3 regions of the Vibrio genomosp. F10 str. 9ZD137 genome follow, and region 2 is predicted to be linked to each of the others. Evidence: predicted binding sites of a transcription regulator. Region 2 holds the regulator's gene; each other region holds the start of a gene.

Region 1 (4,380 bases), on a different contig from region 2:
ACATTGAATCATTAGACAACAAAAGTGATGACAAAGTACCGCAGTACGCGTGTCCTGATTGCGGTAAAGGACACCTCGCTGAGAGGAAAACACGCTTCGGCAAGGTATTTTATGCATGCGATTGCTACCCTAAATGCAAATTTGCTGTAAATTTGCCCCCCGTTAAAGGTCGCTGTGAGCAGTGCGGTTTTCCATTGTTAGTTGAAAAGAAACTCGCCAGTGGGGTTAAGCTGCAATGTGCCGATAGACGTTGTCATCACATTCAGAAATAAATAAAAAATGACGCAATAGCGTCATTTTTTATTTGGTTTTTACATAGGTTACTGACACTAAAAATTAATTTTTAGCCAGCTCATGAATGGCTGGGTAAGCACGTTCATCGAGAACCTTAGCCAGAGAGGCCAAAGTCAGCTGAAGTTCTGTGGCTGATTGAGCTGAAACATTGATGTGTCCCATTTTTCGACCCGCCCGCTTTTCTTTTCCATACCAATGTATATGACAGCCTTCCGTAGAAAGCAGAGCGTCTGGTAGTTTGTCTTCACCCAGTATATTGACCATCGCAGTAGGGCGGATAAGCTTAGTTGATCCTAAAGCCAGACCACAAACAGCGCGTAGGTGATTTTCAAATTGACAGGTTTCTGCACCTTGCTGAGTCCAGTGTCCGGAGTTATGTACTCGCGGAGCTATTTCGTTGACCAGTAGTTGCCCATCAACATCAAAAAACTCTAACGCAAGAACGCCCACATAATCTAGGCGATTGGCAATCGCTGAAAACATCTGCAGTGCTTGGCTTTGCAGTTGGGGAGCATCAATGGCTGTTGATAAGCTGAGTACGCCATTGGTGTGAACGTTTTCCGCTAATGGGTAAACGGCAATGCTGCCATCTTTTGCTCTTGCTCCCACAAGAGAGACTTCTCGATTAAACGGAATGAAGGCTTCGGCCACAATCGATTGAGAAGGAGAAGAGGCGATACATTCAGCCATTTCAGACCAGATGGCATCAACGTCTTTTAGCGATTTAAGACGCCATTGACCTTTTCCGTCATACCCGCCTAAAGCACTCTTCAACACCATTGGAAGCTTAACGGATTCAATGGCGGCATCAAAATCTTCACGGGTATTAACGATGTAATAGTCAGCATTTCTCACCTGGGCTTGATCAAGTAGCGCTTTTTCTATTCGTCGGTCACCACCGGCTTTGATTGCTTCTGTCGTAGGAAAAAACTTTCCACTTTTTTCACAGATATCGAGCACATTATGTGGAATGTGCTCAAATTCAGCCGTAATCACATCGGCTTGTGCAATAGCATTTTCTAATCCTTGACCAATTACCGCCTGAGTCAAAGGATGAACGATGGTTTCACTGTTCACATCAAAGGCTGATATCTCAATATTAAGTGGTGCGCCAGCCAGTGACATCATTCGAGCAAGTTGACCTGCACCTAATACCAATACGTGCATGGTTTAGTCCTCAGCAGGATTCGGGTTGGCAAGGACGGTGTCGGTTTGTTCTGTTCGGAACGCTTCAACTTTAGCCATGACTGTCTCATCGTGTGTGCCGATAATTTGTGCGGCTAGAATTCCAGCATTGGCCGCACCTGCTTCACCGATAGCCAAAGTACCAACGGCGATCCCTTTAGGCATTTGTACGATGGATAACAATGAATCCATCCCTTTAAGAGCGCGAGATTGTACTGGAACCCCTAATACCGGAACACTGGTAAAGGCCGCTGCCATACCTGGTAAGTGAGCAGCCCCGCCCGCTCCAGCGATGATGACTTTAATGCCACGCTCTTTTGCAGTAGTGGCGTAATCTGCGAGTAGCTGAGGAGTTCTGTGCGCAGAAACGACCTTGGTTTCGTAAGGGACACCAAATTGGTCTAGCATCTCTGCTGCTAGTTTCATGGTTGGCCAATCTGATTTAGAACCCATAATAATGCCGACTTTCATCTCAAACTCCTTCAAGCTTCAATAATTAGGTGAGTGGATATTTTGGGCGCATTATACGGGTAAAATCGCATCAAGCAAACGTTTGCGCTGGTGTTAAAAGAAGAATCATACAATTTGTAAACAAATACCTTAGGCACGGATTGTGATTATTTGTACACTTACCATGCTCACTGCGGATAAATCAGAGTCAGGGTGCTAACCTGACGGGGTTTATTTCGTGCATCACCATCTCTGAAGTGTAGCCGCTGCTGGGTGATAAACGGTTTGCCATACTCGAATAGAAAACGAGTAGAAGCGATAAACCGAGTGAGAATAGAGATGCCAAAACCTCAAGGGTCGTAAGGCAAGGCTGACCATTTCGATAGAGAAAGTACGATATAGCAAGTTCGATAAAGAAAGTCAGATGAAGTCAAAAAGATAACCAAAATCAGCGTTGGACAAGAATGATGGCAAGTATTGATAAGCACAAAGTGAAGCAGTTTCTATTATCACTGCAAGATAACATCTGTTCTGCACTAGAACAGGCAGATGGCACGGCTAAGTTTGAACATGACGATTGGGAGAAAGGTCCGAGTGAGCGACTTGCTGGTGGTGGCCGAACACGAGTTATGCGTTATGGGCATGTTTTTGAGCAAGGTGGTGTTAACTTCTCACATGTCTTGGGCGAACAAATGCCAGCATCAGCTACGGCGCACCGGCCAGAGTTAGCAGGCCGAAGATTTGAGGCGATGGGTGTTTCGTTAGTGATGCATCCTAATAACCCGTATATTCCGACGTCTCATGCTAATGTGCGCTTTTTTATTGCTGAAAAAGAGGGCGAAGACCCGATCTGGTGGTTTGGTGGCGGTTTTGATTTAACGCCGTTCTATCCTTTTGAGGAAGATTGTCAGCATTGGCACAATGTTGCCAAAGATATTTGTGAGCCTTTTGGTGCCCAGGTATATGCCGAGCATAAAGCTTGGTGCGATAAATACTTTTTCTTACCACATCGCAAAGAAACGCGGGGCGTTGGCGGTTTATTCTTTGATGATCTTAACCAGTGGGGCTTTGATAAGTGCTTTTCCTATATGCAAGCGGTGGGAGAGGGCTTTACTGATGCCTACTTGCCTATTGTTGAGCGAAGAAAAGAGACGTCATTTGGTGAAAGAGAGCGCGATTTTCAGCTTTACCGTCGAGGACGTTATGTTGAATTCAACCTGGTGTATGACAGAGGAACGCTGTTCGGATTGCAAAGCGGAGGGCGGACTGAATCGATTCTTATGTCGATGCCACCATTAGCTCGCTGGGAATATGCCTACCAGGTAGAAAGTGATTCCCCAGAAGCGGCGCTTTACGATCACTACCTAAAACCTCGAGATTGGTAATCGATCGCTTTCTATAGGCTTTCTTCTTTATGTAGTTTCTTCTATTTAGAGTTAGTGATAGGGTCATATTTTAAGGCACATGTCTTTTAGTGTGACTCTTTTTAATTTCTTATAGGTTAAGGATATGACTCAGCAAATAGATCGTTACGTGGTTTTCGGCAATCCCATCACACAAAGTAAATCTCCCTTCATCCATACTCTATTTGCGCGCCAAACCAATCAGCCTCTTACTTATGTGTCGGCTTGTCCGCCAAAAGATGGATTCAAACAAGCGGCAACGCTCTTTTTTTCAGAAGGCGGCAAGGGCTGTAATATTACGGCGCCTTTTAAAGAAGATGCTTATCAATTCGCTGACCGTTTAACAGAGCGAGCACAGTTAGCGGGCGCGGTGAATACGCTAAAGAAATTAGATGATGGAGAGATCATTGGTGATAATACTGATGGTGAAGGGCTCGTTCAGGATCTCCTTCAATACCAAGTGCCTTTGAAGGGTGCTCGTATTCTATTGATTGGGGCTGGTGGGGCTGCAAGGGGGGTAATCAAGCCGCTTTTGGATCAAAACCCAGCTGAAATTATTATTACCAATCGAACTCATGCAAAAGCTCAACAGCTCGCAGACATGTTTGAATCTTATGGAAATATTAAAGCGATCAACATAGGGGAAGTGGATGAGTCTTTCGACGTCATCATCAACTCCTCTTCATCCGGCTTAACTGGCGACTTGCCAGCAATATCTCCAGCAATATTTTCCCCTTACAGCGTTGTCTATGACATGGTGTACGGCTCAGGAAAAACGAAATTTAACCAATGGGCGGCAGAGCACTCGGTGTCAGCCACCTATGACGGTTTGGGAATGCTCGTCGGCCAAGCCGCAGAAAGTTTTATGCTATGGAGAGGATTGAGGCCTGGCTCAAGACAAATCCTAAGAGAGTTACGTAAAAATTTGGAAGGTCTTCAATGAATCAGTCTATTTTATTTCCAGACATGCAGAACTGGGATGAGAATTTAGAGAGGGTGAGCTTCCCTGCCCAACAAGCTGGTGCATTAATCGAATGCTATATATCAA
Region 2 (4,380 bases):
TCATCAAGATAGCAAACTGCTAGAAATACCTAATTGTGGCCATGTATGTAATGTTGAGCGCCCGGAAGAATTTAATCGTTACTCTATAGAGTTTATTAAAAACTGCACTCGATAGGTAGATTCCACTCACGCAAGAATCCCACCCAAGCAAGATCAATTAGGTGCTACACGAGCCTTATTCCGTAGCACCACGACTTTTTTGCCTCAAGAATACGTTACCCTTCATTTTGCTTCGCAGAGTCACTCTTTCTTATTATCGTCATAGCTTTCTTGGTGATGATTGGAAATAGCCCCAACAAAACAAACGATAGAATTACAGGCAAGGAGACAATGCCTGAAAGGCTTTCTATGTTGGCGAGTTGTGTTCCCGCGTTAAGATAGACAGCGGTACCCGGTAGCATACCGAGTTGACTCACGAGGTAGAATCTTAAAGCTGATATTGGCGTCAATCCCATTAAAAGGTTGATCAAAAAGAATGGAACAACAGGGATAAGACGCAGTGAAAAAAGATAAAACGCACCATCTTTTTCTACCCCTTCATTAATCGTCGAGAGTTTGGAACCGAATTTCTTTTGAACCCATTCCTTCAACAAAAATCGACTACTAAGAAAGGCAAGCGTTGCGCCTATTGAGCTGGCAAAAGAAACTAGAACTAAGCTGGTCCAAAATCCAAACAACGCGGCACCTAATAGAGTAACAACCGCAGCACCTGGGATAGAAAATGCGACCACAACGATATAAATCACAAAGTAACTTAGCGCTGCGATTACAAAGTTGGATTCAATAATATTACTCAATGATTCTTGCTGTGACTTTGCATTCTCTAAAGTCAAAAGGTGCCCGTAGTTTATCGTTAGAAACAAAATGGTGCCTATCAGAAAAATGGCAAAGAGTATTTTTTTATTCATAGTTAGAGAACCAGTAAGTTGATGTGTTTATAGAGAACCGTATTAGGGTGAAAAAATTTCAAGTAGCAATAGAATAAAAAGATTCAAGCTTTGATGCTGATAACGAGGCATAAAAAAACCAACATATGAATGTTGGCTTTTTTGAGTTATCTTAATCGATTCGCGAGTTCTTCCCGTCTCTCTTGGGGAATAACAGACCAGTGAGTCCCCTTAATGGCGCCTTCTAGCGCCCAAAGAAGCTCCAGCCCCACATCTGATGGGTGAGATTGCTGAATGGCCTTATAAGCGGCTACAGAGCCTTGTTCCTCAAGAGTTGCTACAGAATCAATACCCGCTTTTTTCAGCATTCTTTCCGTTGCCAACCTAAGATTTGGTAAATCCTTAAGGCGATCCGGTTTTGCAGATGCTTGGCTTTCTTTCTCTTTCTTTGCAATCTCTAATGAGTTTTTCGCTTCAGCGAGAGTGGTTGCTGAATCTGACATCCAATCATCAGGTAACGCATAATATTTTGTTACGACAGGGTGTCCGCGCTTTTTATAGACATATGGCATATAGCCTTGCTGCTTGAACTTTTTAACGGCAATGCTATCGGCTCTTATGTGAAGTTTGTCATTTACAACAAGTGCAAACATTGTGTCTTCAACAAAAATACCGAAACCGCCAAACATTGAACGAGACTTTACTCGTCCAAGCTGTTCAAACAGCCTCATTGAGTCTTTTAGTATTGGTTTATCCATGCTGTATGTTCTCGGTGTATGTTAAATACGCCACCAAATCAGGTCCGAGAGGTTAGCAAAATATGCAGAAACTGTGTCATTTACGGGTAAATTTTATGTTTGCATTGCTTGCCATCGGTAACCCCGCTACCTACCAACTCCTGTGATAAACAGAATGTTTGGTTTAGGCCGGAGGCTTTGCGTCCCACCTTTTCAAGTGGTTTGCCCTGTGCGTGACTGAAAATAAAGCTTTGATCAATTTGAATGAGAATCACAAAACCGCCTGGTTAGTGTGATGTTCATCCAACAAATTCATCTCAATATTGAGTCTAAACTATAACATATAATTAGCAAGTAAAGAAAAGCCGGTCAAAGCAAACTACTTATTGAGATCCTTTACGGTGTTTCGTTCTACGATTTCAGGGTGCATCTCAAATATGCGCTTTTCGTGATCTTTATCTTTGATTCTCTCAAGCAAAATTTCAAATGCATTTTTACCTACACGACGTTTGGGTTGGTGTACGGTCGTTAGTGGAGGAGAAAAGTACTCAGCAAGCTCAATATTGTCATAACCAATGACAGAGATATCGTTAGGAACGTTAATCCCTTTTTGCCCCAAGCGACTGATTAAACCGAGAGCCATCGTGTCGTTGAAACAGAAAATGGCCGTTGGTTTGTTGTCCATCGCCGCAATTTGGTCTGCTGCTAAGACTGCGGTATCACACTCAAAGTTACCTTCTAAGATCCAATCTTCATCGATTTTTAGGTTGGCTTCTGTCAATGCTCGCTTAAAGCCTAAAATGCGCTCTTGGCATGCTGCTTTTTCAAAATGCCCGCTTAGACAGGCAATATCTTTATGGCCTTTATCAATCAGGTATTTTGTGGCGAGATAACCACCTTCTTCTGAATTATCGATTATTTTATCAGCCTGGGAGCTTTCTGGGCCCCAATCCATGACAACCTTTGGAATGGTTGAGTGACGATCAAGCATTTCTCGAAGTTCTTCAGTAAGGTCAGAACACATGACCAGAATGCCATCCACTCGTTTCTCGGCCAGCATGCGAATATAGTCACGCTGTTTTTCATAGATACCGCCGGTGTTACAAAGAATCAGCGTGTAGCCTTGGCGATAACAATAGCTTTCAACACCGTCAATGACTTCAGAAAAGAAAAGATTAGTAGACTGAGTGACCAGCATGCCAATAGTTCGTGTTGTGTTGCATTTTAAGCTGCGGGCAACGGCACTTGGCGCGTAGTTGAGCTCTTCAACGGCTTTATTCACTTTTTCTTGTGTCGTTTCTGCCACGAATCGCGTTTTATTGATAACGTGAGAAACAGTGGTCGTTGATACGCCAGCTAAGCGAGCAACATCTTTAATTGTGGCCATAATTCTTTTCCTGTTAATTGCAGTTGCAATTCCATTCACTAACAAAGCGTTTCAGTGCTTACATGAGCAAAAACATCTTATTATGAGTAAAAACACAAAAACCGCCAATAATAGCGGTTAGTTAGTCATTCTTTTGTCGTTATTATTTCAATTTTAGACGTCATGTGAAGGACAAGCAATGAAAAGCGGTCATATTCGCGTGATCTAAAACGACAATTAGACAATATCATGGTGTTTATATCGAGTTTTTACTCGCCAGTTAAGTACTGGTAATCGAGTTCCAGAAAAGCACTCATCAATTCAGATACTGCAGCATAGAAACCGAAATCATCCAATTGCTGACATTTATGGGTGAATTGCGGGACCCAAGATAACAAGTAGGTTGAGATAAACTGTTCTTGCTCAATCAGCGCTTGGTCAAGGTGCTTTTCTATTTCAACTTCATTGGAACGGATAATCAGGTGACCTAAAAAATCGAGCTCAATAGCGATATGATCAGCCGGTTCATTGAGGGTTTCATGAACTGCCACATTATGCTTCGCCATCAGATCCGCCATTTCCTTTGCAGGGGTATCGTTGAGTATTCCAGCCTCGCCAATATAAATTGACGCGTATGGCAGAGCCGAATCTTTCTCTGACTTTAAAAATAGGTCACAAAAGTCAGCAGATAACTCAAGTTGTGCATCTTCTCTATCTTGCAGTCGATTCAGTGCATCAACGAGTTTATCAATCGCAGGCTTTAATGATGGGTTCTCTCCCAAACCAGTAAGGAAAGCTCTAATCTGAGCCGACTGGTACTGTTCGACATCCGGTTCTGTGAGTTCTTTGGCGAATAGACTAGATAGCCACCAGTAGATTTCAGCACGTTTTTCGTTGAATGCTTTTGTTTCTTGCATTGTCATTAGCCTTAACAGAAATAATCTTTCTAGTTTAACGAATAAAAATGAACAGGGTTACTTAAGAGTATGATAAAAATTGTGAAATTATGTCGAATTATGAACAGATTCAGCTATCTTGTTTTGAATCAATAAACTTGCAAGATTTGTCCAAACTTAACCGGATGAGCTAGAATTGTGATGAATTATGAATAGAATGGCTCTAGCAAAATCATTCCAATGAATAAAAATAAGTGGGTTAAATGACTTATCATATACTGGTCGTCGAAGACGATGCTGTCACACGCAGTAAGCTGGTCGGCTACTTTCAGAATGAAGGCTATACGGTGAGTGAAGCTCAAAGCGGTGAACAGATGCATGAAATATTGAACATGTCCTCTGTCGATTTGGTCATGCTTGACATTAACCTTCCAGGCTCTGATGGCCTGATGTTGACACGAGAACTGCGAAGTCAGTCGGACATGGGTATTATT
Region 3 (4,380 bases), on a different contig from region 2:
GTCCTCTGAGATTTGCGCGCGAACCGTCTCCAAATTCGACTCATTATCACTCTTAACTGGGTTGTTACCCTGACGATTGACACTAGGTCTCACCGCGGCTGTGTTTTGAGCTGTATTTTGAGAAAGCTTGCTGTAATCAATCCCAGCTAACATCAAGGTTTCATCTCGACCCGAATTATCAATAATAACGCGATCATTAAACACGGCTTTTAGTTGAACACGCGTTCCTTCGATTTGCTCATTCAAACCATAAGTAGCCTGCCTTCCACGATTAGCAATGACGGCCAGACTCTTGCCATTATCGCTACTGGCAACCACCCCAACCAACGTCAGATTCAGGCGCGTTTTAGGGGCATCCTGAACCACTGGTTTTTCAATCGGCTTACTTTCTTGTTTATATTCACCAAATAAATGGCTACCGGTTAAGGAAGAGGTATCAATTGTCGATTGAGCCTTATTTTGCTTGCTGATCGGCTGCGCCACCCAAGGAGTCACAGAGTCCACCGGACTTTGTACCAGCCAAAATACCTTTCCGAGCATCCAAGCAGATAAAACCAGCAATAGCACGCAGAGCAAAAGACTGGCACGCTGCTGAATCACGACCGAATGCGCTGTCAACTTTTGCAGCCAAACATTTGAAGCAATGTTGTTAGAAAAAAAGTTCTGCTTCACTCCAAAAACCCTTTATAAATATCAATTAAAAATCGCGGATAGCCCATTGCGATTAGCATTATCGATCATACAGTTATGACCGTTAAATATAACATAGCGTAATGATGCTATCGTAAATTCACCCGAATATTTGGTGCTTACCTTGAAAAAATGGCTTCACAACACCATTGTTTATCCACATTTAGTGACTGTTGCCAACACCCAGTGACTGCGCGAAACGCTATTAGAGGTATTTTTCACTATGGGCTCTAGCTCTTCAGACTCCAAATCTACATCAATCAGACTCGATAAGTGGCTTTGGGCTGCCCGCTTTTATAAAACTCGTTCCATCGCACGTAACATGGTTGACGGTGGAAAGGTGCAATATAATGGTCAGCGCAGCAAACCGAGTAAACTTGTAGAAATTGGTGCACTTATTACACTAAAGCAAGGGCATGAAGAAAAAACAGTCACTATCGAGAAGCTTTCAGATCAACGGCGTGGGGCACCAGAAGCGCAAACACTCTATATAGAGACAACGGAAAGCATCAAAAAGCGTGCAGATAATGCTGAACAACGTCGATTGCACGCACACAACCCAAGCCCTGAACGGCGACCTGATAAGAAGCAGCGTCGAAATATTATTAAATTTAAAAATCAATAATCTGGAGCTCCCTAGATGGCAAGCAATGTATTAAACCGCTACCTTTTTAAAGATCTTTCTGTACGCGGTGAGTTGGTACAAGTGGATGAAGCATACCAACAAATAATTTCTAGTAAGGAATACCCTGCCGCAGTGCAAAAACTGCTGGGTGAGCTACTCGTGTCCACAACCCTTCTCACCGCAACACTTAAATTTGAAGGTTCGATTACCATGCAACTTCAAGGTGACGGCCCGGTATCACTGGTTGTTATCAATGGCGATCACGAGCAAAAAATACGTGGCGTTGCGCGTTATGACGGTGACATCAATGAACAAGCAGGCCTGCATGACCTAATCGGTAAAGGCCATTTAGTGATCACGATCGAACCTAAGCAGGGTGAGCGCTATCAGGGTGTTGTAGGGCTAGAAGGCGACAACTTAGCGGAAGTACTTGAAGGTTACTTCGAGCGCTCTGAACAACTCAAGACTCGACTATGGATTCGTACTGGCGAATACAATGGTAAGCCTTGCGCAGCGGGCATGCTGATTCAAGTGATGCCTGATGGTACCGGTACTGAGAATGATTTCGAACACCTTGAGCAATTGACTAACACGGTTAAAAATGAAGAACTGTTTTCATTGGAAGCGAATGATCTTCTGTATCGCTTGTATAATCAGGAACAAGTTCAGCTCTTTGCACCACAACCGGTGACCTTCCACTGTGGTTGTTCTCGTGAACGCAGTGGTGCGGCGATTATGACTGTTGGTCAAGAAGAAGTTGCTGATATTATCGCCACTGAAGGTTCTGTCTCTCTTCATTGTGACTATTGCGGCACCCATTATTCATTCGATGAAGAACAGGTCAAAGAACTGTTTATTGAGGCCAACTTAAACTCCGGTACGCTGCATTAATTTGCTTAAAACAACAAGCACGTAAAATCCGTTACTAAGCCAGCTCTCCGCTGGCTTTTTTTGTGATCAAACCCAGGTAAAACAAGGGCTTCCGTTCCAAAAAAACGCACTTAATTTCTTAGTATTAATAATTCTTTTGCTCTAGCGCAAAGGTTTGCTTACAGGATATTATAAGTACAGCCATTATGTGATGACACACATAAAACCACATTAGATATATGGTCATTATTTGAGCCATATCCCTGTTTTCTGGTAATTCCGTTGATAGCATGATGAGCAAACAAAAAATAATAATATTACAAATCCCTACAAAATATCCTTACAAGGAGCACCTATGACTGTTATGGAACATACAAAGGCTGCACAAATCGATCTAACTAAGCACGGAATTACTGGCGCAACTGAGATTCTTCGTAATCCTAGTTACGAACAATTATTCGAAGAAGAAACCCGTTCAAGTTTAGAAGGCTACGAAAAAGGCGTAGTGACTGAACTCGGTGCTGTTGCTGTTGATACTGGGATCTTTACTGGTCGCTCGCCAAAAGACAAATACATTGTACAAGATGCCACAACAGAAGAGCACATGTGGTGGACATCTGACGCGGTTAAAAATGACAACAAAGCCATCGACCAAACAGTATGGAATGACCTGAAAACGCTGGTAACCAACCAGTTGTCCGGTAAACGTTTGTTTGTGATAGATGGCTACTGTGGTGCGAACCCTGATACTCGCCTCAGTATTCGAATTATTACAGAAGTGGCATGGCAAGCGCATTTCGTTAAGAACATGTTCATCCGCCCAACCGAAGAAGAACTCGCGACATTTGAACCTGATTTTGTGGTCATGAATGGCGCGAAATGCACCAACCAGAAGTGGGAAGAGCATGGTCTGAACTCTGAAAACTTCACCGTCTTTAACCTTACCGAACGCATGCAGTTGATTGGTGGTACTTGGTACGGTGGCGAGATGAAGAAAGGGATGTTCGCAATGATGAACTACTTCCTTCCTCTTAAAGACATCGCATCAATGCACTGCAGTGCAAATATGGGTGAAGATGGCGATGTCGCGGTATTCTTTGGCTTGTCTGGTACCGGTAAAACCACGCTATCAACGGACCCGAAACGTGCACTGATTGGTGATGATGAGCACGGTTGGGATGATGACGGCGTGTTTAACTTCGAAGGTGGCTGCTACGCGAAAACCATCAAACTATCGAAAGAAGCTGAGCCAGATATCTACAACGCTATCCGCCGCGATGCATTGCTAGAAAATGTCACGGTTCGAAATGACGGTTCTATTGATTTTGATGACAACTCAAAAACAGAGAATACGCGAGTTTCATACCCTATCCATCACATTGATAACATTGTTAAACCGGTCTCAAAAGGCGGTCACGCAAACAAAGTAATTTTCCTATCTGCGGATGCGTTTGGTGTTCTTCCTCCAGTGTCTAAGTTGACACCAGAGCAAACCAAATATCACTTCCTATCCGGCTTTACAGCGAAGCTTGCAGGTACAGAGCGCGGCATTACGGAACCAACACCAACGTTCTCTGCTTGTTTTGGTGCGGCATTCTTAACGCTGCACCCAACCAAGTATGCGGAAGTGCTGGTTAAGCGTATGGAAGCCGCTGGTGCAGAAGCTTACCTTGTGAATACCGGTTGGAATGGCACAGGAAAACGTATCTCAATTCAAGATACTCGCGGTATCATTGATGCAATCCTTGATGGTTCCATTGAGAAAGCAGAAACAACGTCGATTCCAGTGTTCAATCTTGAAGTACCAACATCACTACCAGGTGTTGACCCTGCGATTCTAGATCCTCGTGATACCTATGTAGATCCACTACAGTGGGAAAGCAAGGCGCATGATCTTGCACAACGCTTTATTAATAACTTTGATAAGTACACAGACAATACCGAAGGTAAAGCTCTGGTTGCTGCTGGCCCACAGCTCGACTAAAAGTAAAAAACCTAAGGGTCTACATTAGATAAGATCAGTGATAACGTGTTTTAAAACTTATCTTGAAAACTTAGCGTTGTTTTGAAACTTATTTTTGAAACTTAGTTACAAGCCCCTAAATTTAGGGGCTTTTCTATTGAAGCTAACACCGTTTTGTACCAATCTATAGACAATATAAATGATACTTGTTATTCAAACTGGATTAGGCCTC

The links. The regulator PurR, encoded in region 2, represses purine synthesis genes. The targets are predictions, from matches to a motif close to TNANGNAAACGTTTNCNTNA.
Region 1: the regulator PurR is predicted to act here: its motif matches at 2,021-2,040, upstream of purE (5-(carboxyamino)imidazole ribonucleotide mutase).
Region 3: the regulator PurR is predicted to act here: its motif matches at 2,349-2,368, upstream of pckA (phosphoenolpyruvate carboxykinase (ATP)).

Annotation. Positions count from the first base shown of each region.
Region 1 covers NZ_JBNGCJ010000379.1:1,021-5,400, reverse strand. The annotation lists gene ACP45E_RS08505 (DNA topoisomerase family protein) at 1-272, shown strand, start outside; gene ACP45E_RS08500 (5-(carboxyamino)imidazole ribonucleotide synthase) at 337-1,461, opposite strand; gene purE (5-(carboxyamino)imidazole ribonucleotide mutase) at 1,465-1,950, opposite strand; gene hemF (oxygen-dependent coproporphyrinogen oxidase) at 2,397-3,314, shown strand; gene aroE (shikimate dehydrogenase) at 3,439-4,275, shown strand; gene ACP45E_RS08480 (DUF1488 domain-containing protein) at 4,272-4,380, shown strand, end outside.
Region 2 covers NZ_JBNGCJ010001040.1:4,431-8,810, reverse strand. The annotation lists gene ACP45E_RS22110 (alpha/beta fold hydrolase) at 1-115, shown strand, start outside; gene ACP45E_RS22105 (TVP38/TMEM64 family protein) at 216-908, opposite strand; gene ACP45E_RS22100 (TfoX/Sxy family DNA transformation protein) at 1,055-1,645, opposite strand; cyclic di-GMP riboswitch class I at 1,759-1,861, opposite strand; gene purR (HTH-type transcriptional repressor PurR) at 2,004-3,011, opposite strand; gene torD (molecular chaperone TorD) at 3,260-3,907, opposite strand; gene torR (two-component system response regulator TorR) at 4,150-4,380, shown strand, end outside.
Region 3 covers NZ_JBNGCJ010000351.1:1,480-5,859, reverse strand. The annotation lists gene gspC (type II secretion system protein GspC) at 1-672, opposite strand, end outside; gene hslR (ribosome-associated heat shock protein Hsp15) at 914-1,315, shown strand; gene hslO (Hsp33 family molecular chaperone HslO) at 1,331-2,206, shown strand; gene pckA (phosphoenolpyruvate carboxykinase (ATP)) at 2,541-4,169, shown strand.